4 regions of the Geobacillus stearothermophilus ATCC 12980 genome follow, and region 1 is predicted to be linked to each of the others. Evidence: riboswitches for the same ligand, from Rfam matches in the RefSeq annotation. Region 1 holds a riboswitch; each other region holds the start of a gene.
The links. A riboswitch is a leader RNA that binds a small molecule or an ion and turns the genes downstream of it on or off. The one in region 1 is predicted to bind S-adenosylmethionine.
Positions count from the first base shown of each region.

Region 2: another riboswitch for S-adenosylmethionine. It lies ahead of metK (methionine adenosyltransferase); the one in region 1 lies ahead of mtnK (S-methyl-5-thioribose kinase).
Region 3: another riboswitch for S-adenosylmethionine. It lies ahead of QSJ10_RS13190 (methionine ABC transporter ATP-binding protein); the one in region 1 lies ahead of mtnK (S-methyl-5-thioribose kinase).
Region 4: another riboswitch for S-adenosylmethionine. It lies ahead of QSJ10_RS03165 (bifunctional homocysteine S-methyltransferase/methylenetetrahydrofolate reductase); the one in region 1 lies ahead of mtnK (S-methyl-5-thioribose kinase).

Region 1 covers NZ_CP128494.1:782,127-784,323, forward strand. The annotation lists gene mtnK (S-methyl-5-thioribose kinase) at 1-891, opposite strand, end outside; SAM riboswitch class I at 977-1,145, opposite strand; gene QSJ10_RS04260 (carbon-nitrogen family hydrolase) at 1,239-2,054, opposite strand; gene QSJ10_RS04265 (pyridoxal phosphate-dependent aminotransferase) at 2,151-2,197, shown strand, end outside.
Region 2 covers NZ_CP128494.1:2,247,726-2,249,922, reverse strand. The annotation lists gene pckA (phosphoenolpyruvate carboxykinase (ATP)) at 1-356, opposite strand, end outside; SAM riboswitch class I at 575-689, shown strand; gene metK (methionine adenosyltransferase) at 819-2,030, shown strand; gene QSJ10_RS12130 (gamma carbonic anhydrase) at 2,053-2,197, opposite strand, start outside.
Region 3 covers NZ_CP128494.1:2,417,759-2,419,955, forward strand. The annotation lists gene QSJ10_RS13190 (methionine ABC transporter ATP-binding protein) at 1-791, opposite strand, end outside; SAM riboswitch class I at 880-989, opposite strand; gene QSJ10_RS13195 (hypothetical protein) at 1,063-1,407, opposite strand; gene QSJ10_RS13200 (thioredoxin family protein) at 1,561-1,875, opposite strand; gene QSJ10_RS13205 (ribonuclease M5) at 1,872-2,197, opposite strand, start outside.
Region 4 covers NZ_CP128494.1:580,924-583,120, forward strand. The annotation lists gene QSJ10_RS03165 (bifunctional homocysteine S-methyltransferase/methylenetetrahydrofolate reductase) at 1-1,160, opposite strand, end outside; SAM riboswitch class I at 1,232-1,334, opposite strand; gene QSJ10_RS03170 (zinc ribbon domain-containing protein) at 1,467-1,850, opposite strand; gene QSJ10_RS03175 (hypothetical protein) at 2,152-2,197, shown strand, end outside.

The DNA.
Region 1 (2,197 bases):
CGCAAAGACGTCCCAGGTCCGGTCGATGTGATCAAAGAGCGGTTGGCGCTCAACGTCAGGGCGGGACAACGCATTTAACAGCAAGTTGGCGAAAAACTGTCCAAGGTCAAAGCCGATCGGGCCGTAAAAAGCGAATTCCGGGTCGATTACTTTCGTTTCGTCGGTGCTTGCGAAAATGCTGCCGGTATGCAAATCGCCATGCAGAAGCACATCGGCTTCGGTTAAAAACTTGCGCTTCAACTTCGCCGCTTCCAAACGGAGGCGGTCGTCATTCCAAAGCGTTTCGACGTCCGGCCGCAGCTCGTCTTCGAAGTTGTTCGTGTCATGGTCGAAAAATGGATCGGTGAAGACGAGATCTTCGGTGATTTTGCACAGCTCCGGATTGACGAAGCTTTGCGCCAATTTCTTTTTCTCTTGCTGGTTCATGCCGAAATCGGATGTGTAAAACGCTGTTTTGGCGATAAATTCGCCGATATGCCGGGACAAAAGCGGAAATGTTTTCCCTTCGATCAACCCTTTGCGGGCGATTTGCAGACGGGACAAGTCTTCCATCACGGTAATGGCAAGCGATTCGTCAGAATAGTAGACGTTCGGCACGTATTGCGGTACATAGCTGGCAAACGTGCGCAACGCGTTGCTTTCAATAACCGCGCGCTTTAACGTGAGCGGCCAGCTTTCGCCGACGACTTTCGCGTACGGGAGCGCCTGTTTGATGATGACGCCTTGCTTCGTTTCCTGATCGACGATATGAAAGACTAAGTTTAAGTTTCCGTCGCCGATTTCGCGGCACACAAGCGGCGCCCCGTCTCGGAATAGGCCGAGGCGGACGGCGAGGGCGGTCGCTTTTTGTTCGGTGAGCGGTTCGTAAACAGTGGATTGGACAATCGTCATTTTCACGTTCCCCCTTTAGGTTTTGGCAAATGAAAAAGCCTCTTTCGCATACGGAAAGAGGCTTGAAGATGCATCGTCTTCGCGCCTCTTATCTTTCAGAAAGACATCGGTCTTTCTGTTGGACTTAGCACCGTGCCCTGCGGAAGCGGTTCGCTTCCGGCGCCGCCTTTGGCGTGCGCCCTATCTCACGATAGCATTACGGTCGGTTGCTGGGCTTCATTGGGCCAATTCCCTCAGCCAACTCTTGATAAGAGTACCGATCTAGCTATTAAGTTTTTGCAATTTTCACGATGTTAACAATCGTTTGGTTGCTTGATTCGAATGATACAGGTTGGGCTGGCGGATTGTCAATACGTTTTGAAAAATTTTTTTGCCGCCTCTTCATAATCGTGCGGCCGGCGGTCGGCAAACACCGGGATGCGTGCGCGGACGTCCGCAACGAGCGAGGGATCGATGTCGGCCGAGAGAATGCCCGGCTTCTCGTCCGCCTCGGCGATAATTTCGCCCCACGGGTCGATGATGAGCGAATGGCCGGCGAACACGTTGTTCGGGTCTCGTCCGGCCCGATTGCAAGCGACGACATAGCATTGGTTTTCAATCGCCCGCGCCATCAGGAGCGTCCGCCAATGGTGAAGGCGGGGAAGCGGCCATTCGGCGACGACAAACAGCACTTCCGCTCCGGCCAACGCATGGGCGCGAATCCACTCCGGAAATCGGATGTCATAGCAAATGACCCCAGCGCACGGCAGCCCGTCAAGCGAGAACAAGCCTGGCTCGTTTCCCGGCTGCAAATACAAATGTTCATCCATCAATTGGAACAGGTGAAGCTTGCTGTATTCGCCGACGATTTGGCCATGGCGGTTGGCCACGATCATCGTGTTTGTCACGCCGGCGGCTGTTTTTTTGGCGACCGAACCGGCGACGAAATGGACGCCGTACGTTTGCGCCAATCGGGAAGCGAGCGCCTTCGCCCGTTCGGCGCCTTCGTCGGCAATTTCATCCAGGCGCGTCAAATCGTAGCCGGTCGTCCATAACTCTGGCAGCACGATGATGTCAGCGCCGTCTTTGGCAGCGGATTCCACGGCCTGTTCGGCTTGCTGTTCGTTTTTTGCTGGATCGCCAAATGCAATGTCAAGCTGCAGGCAGGCGATGCGGATCGTCATGAGCGTTCACCTCGGAAAAAATTTTCTTTACATTTTGCTTTTAACGATATATGATGTTGCACTAGAATTTCAAGAATGTTTGAGAAGGTGTGGACGATGACGATCGAATTTCCCTTTTCCGAACTGCTTGAACAGCTGCCGAA
Region 2 (2,197 bases), 1.4 Mb from region 1:
AGCCGGTATTTCGGATCGGCGCCGGCAAAGCCTTTAAAGACGAACAGTTCATCTTGTTTCATTAAATAATCGAGCACTTTGTCGTACAGTTTATCAAACGTCTCCGGAGACATCGGCTGGTTGACCGCGCCCCAGTCGATCGTTTGCTTCGTTGACGGTTCTTCGACGATGTATTTGTCTTTCGGCGACCGCCCTGTGTACTTGCCGGTTGTCACCGCGACGGCTCCGGTGTGGGTCAGCCGTCCTTCGTTCCGTTGCAGGACTTTCTCGACGAGCTCGGCGACGGACAATTGGTGATGTACGTACGGTTTTTGTAGCAATAAATCAAGCTTATTCGTCATGTTTGCGATCCCCATATTCAAAACCCGCCTTCTTTTTGTAATCACTCTTGAAAATAGTATAACACATTTTTATTAATAGTCCATACTAATTGTGTGGGTTTTTCAAACTTTATTTTGCCCAATGTGTCGATTTCCTTGAGGAAAGAATTTTCGCGGCTGGAAATGATAAAAAATGAATTTTGATAGTTGACTTTGCCGATTCCGTTGCGATAAGATAAGTCATTGAACGGATACTCTTATCCCGAGCCGGTGGAGGGACAGGCCCGATGAAGCCCAGCAACCGTCACAACTGGACATGTGTGAAATGGTGCTAACCTGTGGCAAGGCGCAGTCCTTGAACGATAAGAGTGAAAGGAAGCAATACGATTGCCATGACCTTTCCTCAGCCGTTACAGGAAAGGTTTTTTATATTGCGAAGGGAAAAAGGGAAATGAGTTCCGTGTCGCCACATCATGCCAAGAGGAGGAAACAAACCGAATGTCAGCCAAACGCCGCTTGTTTACTTCAGAGTCTGTGACGGAAGGACATCCGGATAAAATTTGCGACCAAATTTCTGACGCCATTTTGGATGCGATTTTGGAAAAAGATCCAAACGCCCGCGTCGCCTGCGAAACGAGCGTCACGACCGGGCTGGTGCTCGTGAGCGGGGAAATCACGACATCAACATACGTGGACATTCCGCGCATCGTCCGCGATACGATCCGGGAGATCGGCTACACGCGCGCCAAATACGGATTTGACGCTGATACGTGCGCGGTGCTGACGTCGATTGACGAACAATCGCCGGACATTGCGATGGGGGTGGATCGGGCGCTCGAGGCGCGCGAAGGTCAGATGACTGATGAGGAAATTGAAGCGATCGGCGCCGGCGACCAAGGATTGATGTTTGGGTTCGCCTGCAATGAGACGGAAGAATTGATGCCGCTGCCGATTTCGCTTGCGCACCGCTTGGCGCGCCGATTGGCGGAAGTGCGTAAAACGGACGTCTTGCCGTACTTGCGGCCGGACGGGAAAACGCAAGTGACGATCGAATACGATGAAAACGGCAAACCGGTGCGCGTCGATACGATCGTCGTTTCCGCGCAGCACCATCCGGAAATTACGCAAGAGCAAATCGAGCGCGACATTAAAGAGCAGGTCATCAAGCCGGTCGTGCCCGCGGAGCTGCTTGATGAGAACACGAACTATTTCATCAACCCGACAGGACGGTTTGTCATCGGCGGTCCGCAAGGGGATGCTGGGTTGACGGGGCGCAAAATCATCGTCGATACGTACGGCGGCTACGCCCGCCACGGCGGTGGCGCGTTCTCGGGCAAAGATCCGACGAAAGTCGACCGCTCGGCAGCGTATGCGGCCCGCTATGTCGCGAAAAACATCGTCGCGGCAGGACTGGCCGACAAATGCGAAGTGCAGCTCGCCTACGCGATCGGCGTCGCCCGTCCGGTATCGATTTCCATTGATACGTTCGGCACCGGCAAAGTGTCGGAAGACATTTTGATTGAGGTCGTGCGCAGCAACTTCGATCTCCGCCCGGCGGGCATCATCAAAATGCTTGACCTGCGCCGCCCGATTTACAAACAGACGGCTGCTTACGGCCATTTTGGGCGTACGGACATCGACTTGCCGTGGGAGCGCACTGATAAAGCGACGACGCTGAGAGAACAAGCGCTGGCGCTGGCGGACAAGTGATGAAAGAAAAAGAGCTGCCTGATCACGGTAGCTCTTTTTTGTCGGCGCACGATGTCCGCTGTTGCTGCAGCGCTTTGTAATACTGCCCTTTCTCGACATATTCGCGGCGGATGCGCTCCATTTCGCGGATATCGTCTTCCGTCAGTTCGCGGACGACTTTCGCCGGT
Region 3 (2,197 bases), 1.2 Mb from region 1:
CCGCTCGGGTATTGGCCAAACAAATGGGAAATCGCCTCTTCCGTCTCTTCCGGCTCGACGAGCTGCTTGACGAACCGCTTCGTGATCGGCTGCTGCGGGTTGCGGAACACGTGCAACACGTCGCCTTGCTCAACGATTTTGCCGTTTTCCATCACGGCGACGCGGTCGCAAATTTTGCGGATGACGTGCATTTCATGGGTGATCAGCACGATCGTCAGCCCGAGCCGCTTGTTGATGTCAACGAGCAAGTCCAAAATCGCATCGGTCGTCTGCGGGTCCAACGCCGATGTCGCCTCGTCGCAAAGCAGCACTTTCGGGTTGTTGGCGAGCGCCCGGGCAATGCCGACACGCTGCTTTTGCCCGCCGCTCAACTGCGACGGATACGCCTCTTCCCGCCCCGTGAGCCCGACGAGCTCGATCAATTCATCGACCCGTTTTTGCCGCTCCGCTTTCGGAACACCCGCAATCTCGAGCGGAAACGCAATGTTTTCCCGCACTGTGCGCGACCAAAGCAAGTTGAAATGTTGGAAAATCATCCCGATCTCTTGACGCGCCTTGCGCAGCTCCCGCCCTTTGATGCGCCCCATGTCGCGGCCGGCGACGACCACCCGGCCGCCCGTCGGCTTCTCGAGCCCATTGAGCAAGCGGATGAGCGTACTTTTCCCCGCGCCGCTGTAGCCGATAATGCCGAAAATTTCCCCTTCGCGAATCTCAAGCGACACATTGTCGACGGCCGTGACTGAGCCGTTAGCCGCTTGATAGATCTTTGTCACATGTTCGAGTGTAATCATCGTTTCACCTTCCTCCCCAAGGCGGCGGAGCGCAAAAAGAAAACCTTTCTGCCCGCAGAGAACAGAAAGGTATTGTGCACCATTCCGTCTCTTATCTCTCAAAGCAGGCCGCTTTGTGTGAATTGGCACCTTTTCAGCGCACGCGCTGACGGTTGCCGGGCTTCATTGGGCACATCCCTCCACCTCTCTTGATAAGAGCGCAACAATCGCCTATTCGATTGACTACAACTGTGATTGTATCACCTTGTGTCGAACATTGTCAATAAAAATTTCACCCAACATGCCGATATGGCTTAGCCAAATGGAGGAGCGACTCAAGCAGCAACAGATGACGAAAGCTTCCCGATACATGCACTTCGCGCAGCCGGACGAGCTGCTGCAGCTTCAGCTCGCCGTCTAAAAGCGAGCAAAGTGCTTTTTTGGAGCCGTGCACCGTCAAGACGTTCCGTTCATCAGGTTCCCTTCCGGCAGTAAGCTCCTTGCCGAGCGCCACCATGGCGGTCTCTTCCTCGCTTTCAAAGCGAACATACAGCTGCTCATCCGGCAAAATCGGCAACAAATGGCGCAACGTTTGCATCCGTTCCATAAACTGTCCTACCAACTCGCACATTTCCATTGAGCATCCTCCCCCCATCTCCTTTGTCCTTTTATTTCCATGCCGAAGGGGGAGAATCCTTTACAAAAATCTCGACAGCCGCCGTGGCGAACCAACGCCGTTTTTGTCATTTCCCATGAAATGTGTCAAACGGCGTCAAAAAATGGCGGATCGTCAACGCGGCAAACGGGCGCGGATTGCTTCGTACAAATAAGGGACCGAATGGAACGCATACCATTTGCCGATGATCTCTCCGCCGGCGAAAAGAAGCAAGCACGGAACGCTTTCAATTTTCCACGCCGCCGCCTGCTCGGGGATGTAGTTGATGTCCGTTTCGCAAAACGGTATGTCCGGAAACAATTGTTCTAGGACAACAAGCATGCGCCTCGCCAACTGGCACGTGCCGCACAGTGGGGTATACAACGAAAGAGCGAGAAGCGGCTCCCCTTCCACCATTCGCTTAATATCGTTTCGACCGATTGTGTTCACTCGCCTCTTCCTCTCATGAACGATTCGATACGGACGTCAAAATGGGCGCGCAGCAGCACATGCGCCAAATGCCAGATCGGGGCGGCGGCCACTTCGCGATACGCCCGGTCAATGTAAATATGCCCTGCTTCCGGAAACACCCGGCGGAACTGCCGGCGCAATTTTTCCCCCGCCTCGTCGGCATCGGCGAGCACGTACACATCCCGCCCTTCGAGTTCATCGGCCAGCTCCTCAAGGCGCGCATCGCTGATCGTGCCGTTCGTGCAAATGATGACAACCGGCTCGTTCAGCACGGCCGCCACTTTTTCCTTATCTGACCGCC
Region 4 (2,197 bases), 200 kb from region 1:
CGGCATGTAATATGCACAAGCGGGCGGATGCCGAGTTGCTCCTTGATGATCGTGGCGACAGCGGCGTTGCTGATGCGCGGCGTGGCGAGCGAGTTGTCGGCCAACGTCAGCGCATCGATGCCGGCGTCATGGAGCGCTTTCGCCCCAGCAAGAAACTTGTCAATGCCGAGTTGCTTCGGCGGATCTAGCTCCACAATGACCGAGCGGTACGTGCGGGCGAGCTCGGGAAGCGGAGTCGGCGCGGGCCGATCGGCTTGCACCGATACAGATGCCGTGCGCCGCTTCACCGTTTTTTCCGTCACCGGCGTCCGGTCGGCGAGCGCCTTTGCCATTGCCTCAATATGTTTCGGCGTCGTGCCGCAGCACCCGCCGATCAAGCGCACCCCTTGGTCGCGGAACGCTTTGGCTGTTTCCTCGAAATATTCAGCGTTCGTCTCATAGACAAGCCGGCCATCGCGGTAATCCGGGAGGCTCGCATTCGGATACGCCGACAAAAACGCCTGCTTTGGCAGCGGCACTTCCTCGAGCGACCGAAGCATATGATATGGACCGAGACGACAGTTCAGTCCGACGACATCGGCCCCGAGCGCCTCCAGGCGGATAAGGGCGTCCGCGAGCGGCGTGCCATCTTGCAAGACGCCGACTTCATGGAGCGAGACGTGAGCGATAATCGGCAAGTCGGTCTCTTTGCGGGCGATGGCAAGCACCGTCTCCAACTCTTCCAAATCGTAATACGTCTCGAGCAGCACGCCGTCGACTCCTTCAGCCAGCAGGACAAACAGCTGCTCGCGAAACGTCCGTTTCACTTCTTCAAGCGTGACGACGCTTTTGTTTAACGTGCGCAGCCCCCCGATCGTTCCGAGCACGTATGCCCGCCCGTTCGCCGCTTGCCTGGCGAGCCGCACCGCCGCGCGGTTGATGGCCGGCACCTCATCTTCAAGGCCGTAGCGGGCGAGTTTCACATAGTTGGCGCCGTATGTATTCGTCTGAATGACGTCGGCGCCCGCGGCGATATACGCTTCATGAATATGGACGATTTCATCTGGATTGGATAAATTCAATTCTTCAAAACAACGGTCAATGCCGTGCGAATATAAAAGCGTTCCCATCGCCCCGTCGGCGATGAGAATGCGCTCTTTCAACTCATCCAGCAATCCCACGTTCGATTCCCCCGTTTCTCCGTAGTAAAAGAAAAAAGCCTTCTATAAGAAGAAGACTTTTCATTCGCTTCTTCTTATCTTCCAGGCTTCCGCCTGTCTGGATTTAGCACCTTGGCCGCGGGCCAGGTTGCTGAGGGTTCACCGGGCCAGTCCCTCCCCCTCTCTTGATAAGAATGCCGGTATGCAATTGTGCGGTGACGTTTTGATGATTACTATATAATTTAATGTATTTTTCGAAATTATTCAATACGGTGAAGAAGGAAATTTCAAAAGTTAAAGAGATTCAGATAAAAAGAGCGGCTCGCGTCAAGGGCTCGGCGCTTTCCCGCATCGGGGGCAAAACTGAAAATCACGCTGCACATGTTCTCCGCAGTATGGGCAATACTTGTTTGTTTTCTCTTTGCCTCCAAATCGGACGTTCAGTGGGTCGGGCTCTTCCTCGCTGACGACAATGTCCAATAAGGACATGCGTTGTTTTCCCGTCGCATTTTTGTAATGGTAAATTGCTTGAAATACACCGATGGCGATGACGACAAGGCCGAAAAACGGAAAAAAGCGGGCGGCGGGAAACGGCGAGTCCGCGGTGATGGAGAAGGTCATCACCATCCAAAAGATGCCGAACAACACAGCGGCGATGCTGCCGAACAGCCCTTGCATCGACGGGACGCGGCCGGGTTTGATGCTTTTCAAGTGGATTCCTTCTCCATTCGTTTCATGTTGGTTGGGATTATTATACCATATGATGATGTAGGAAACATGGGATGACGTAATAAAAAAGAAGCATTGTATCTCCTCCCTTACCTTGTACTAATCTCTTAAAAGCATCTCTGTTTCATGTCAATAGCACGAAATATGTCGAAATATGTAAAAAAAAGATAAAATTATCGAACGATTTCTCTTTTTTTTTTTTTAGAGTCAAGGTGTATAATTAAAATGGATGATATTAACAAGGAATTTACTAGAAACCGCATCGCAGACAGGAGTGAAGTGGGTGAAACAATGGTCGTGGCCGTATTTTATTCTGATTAGCCTGCCGC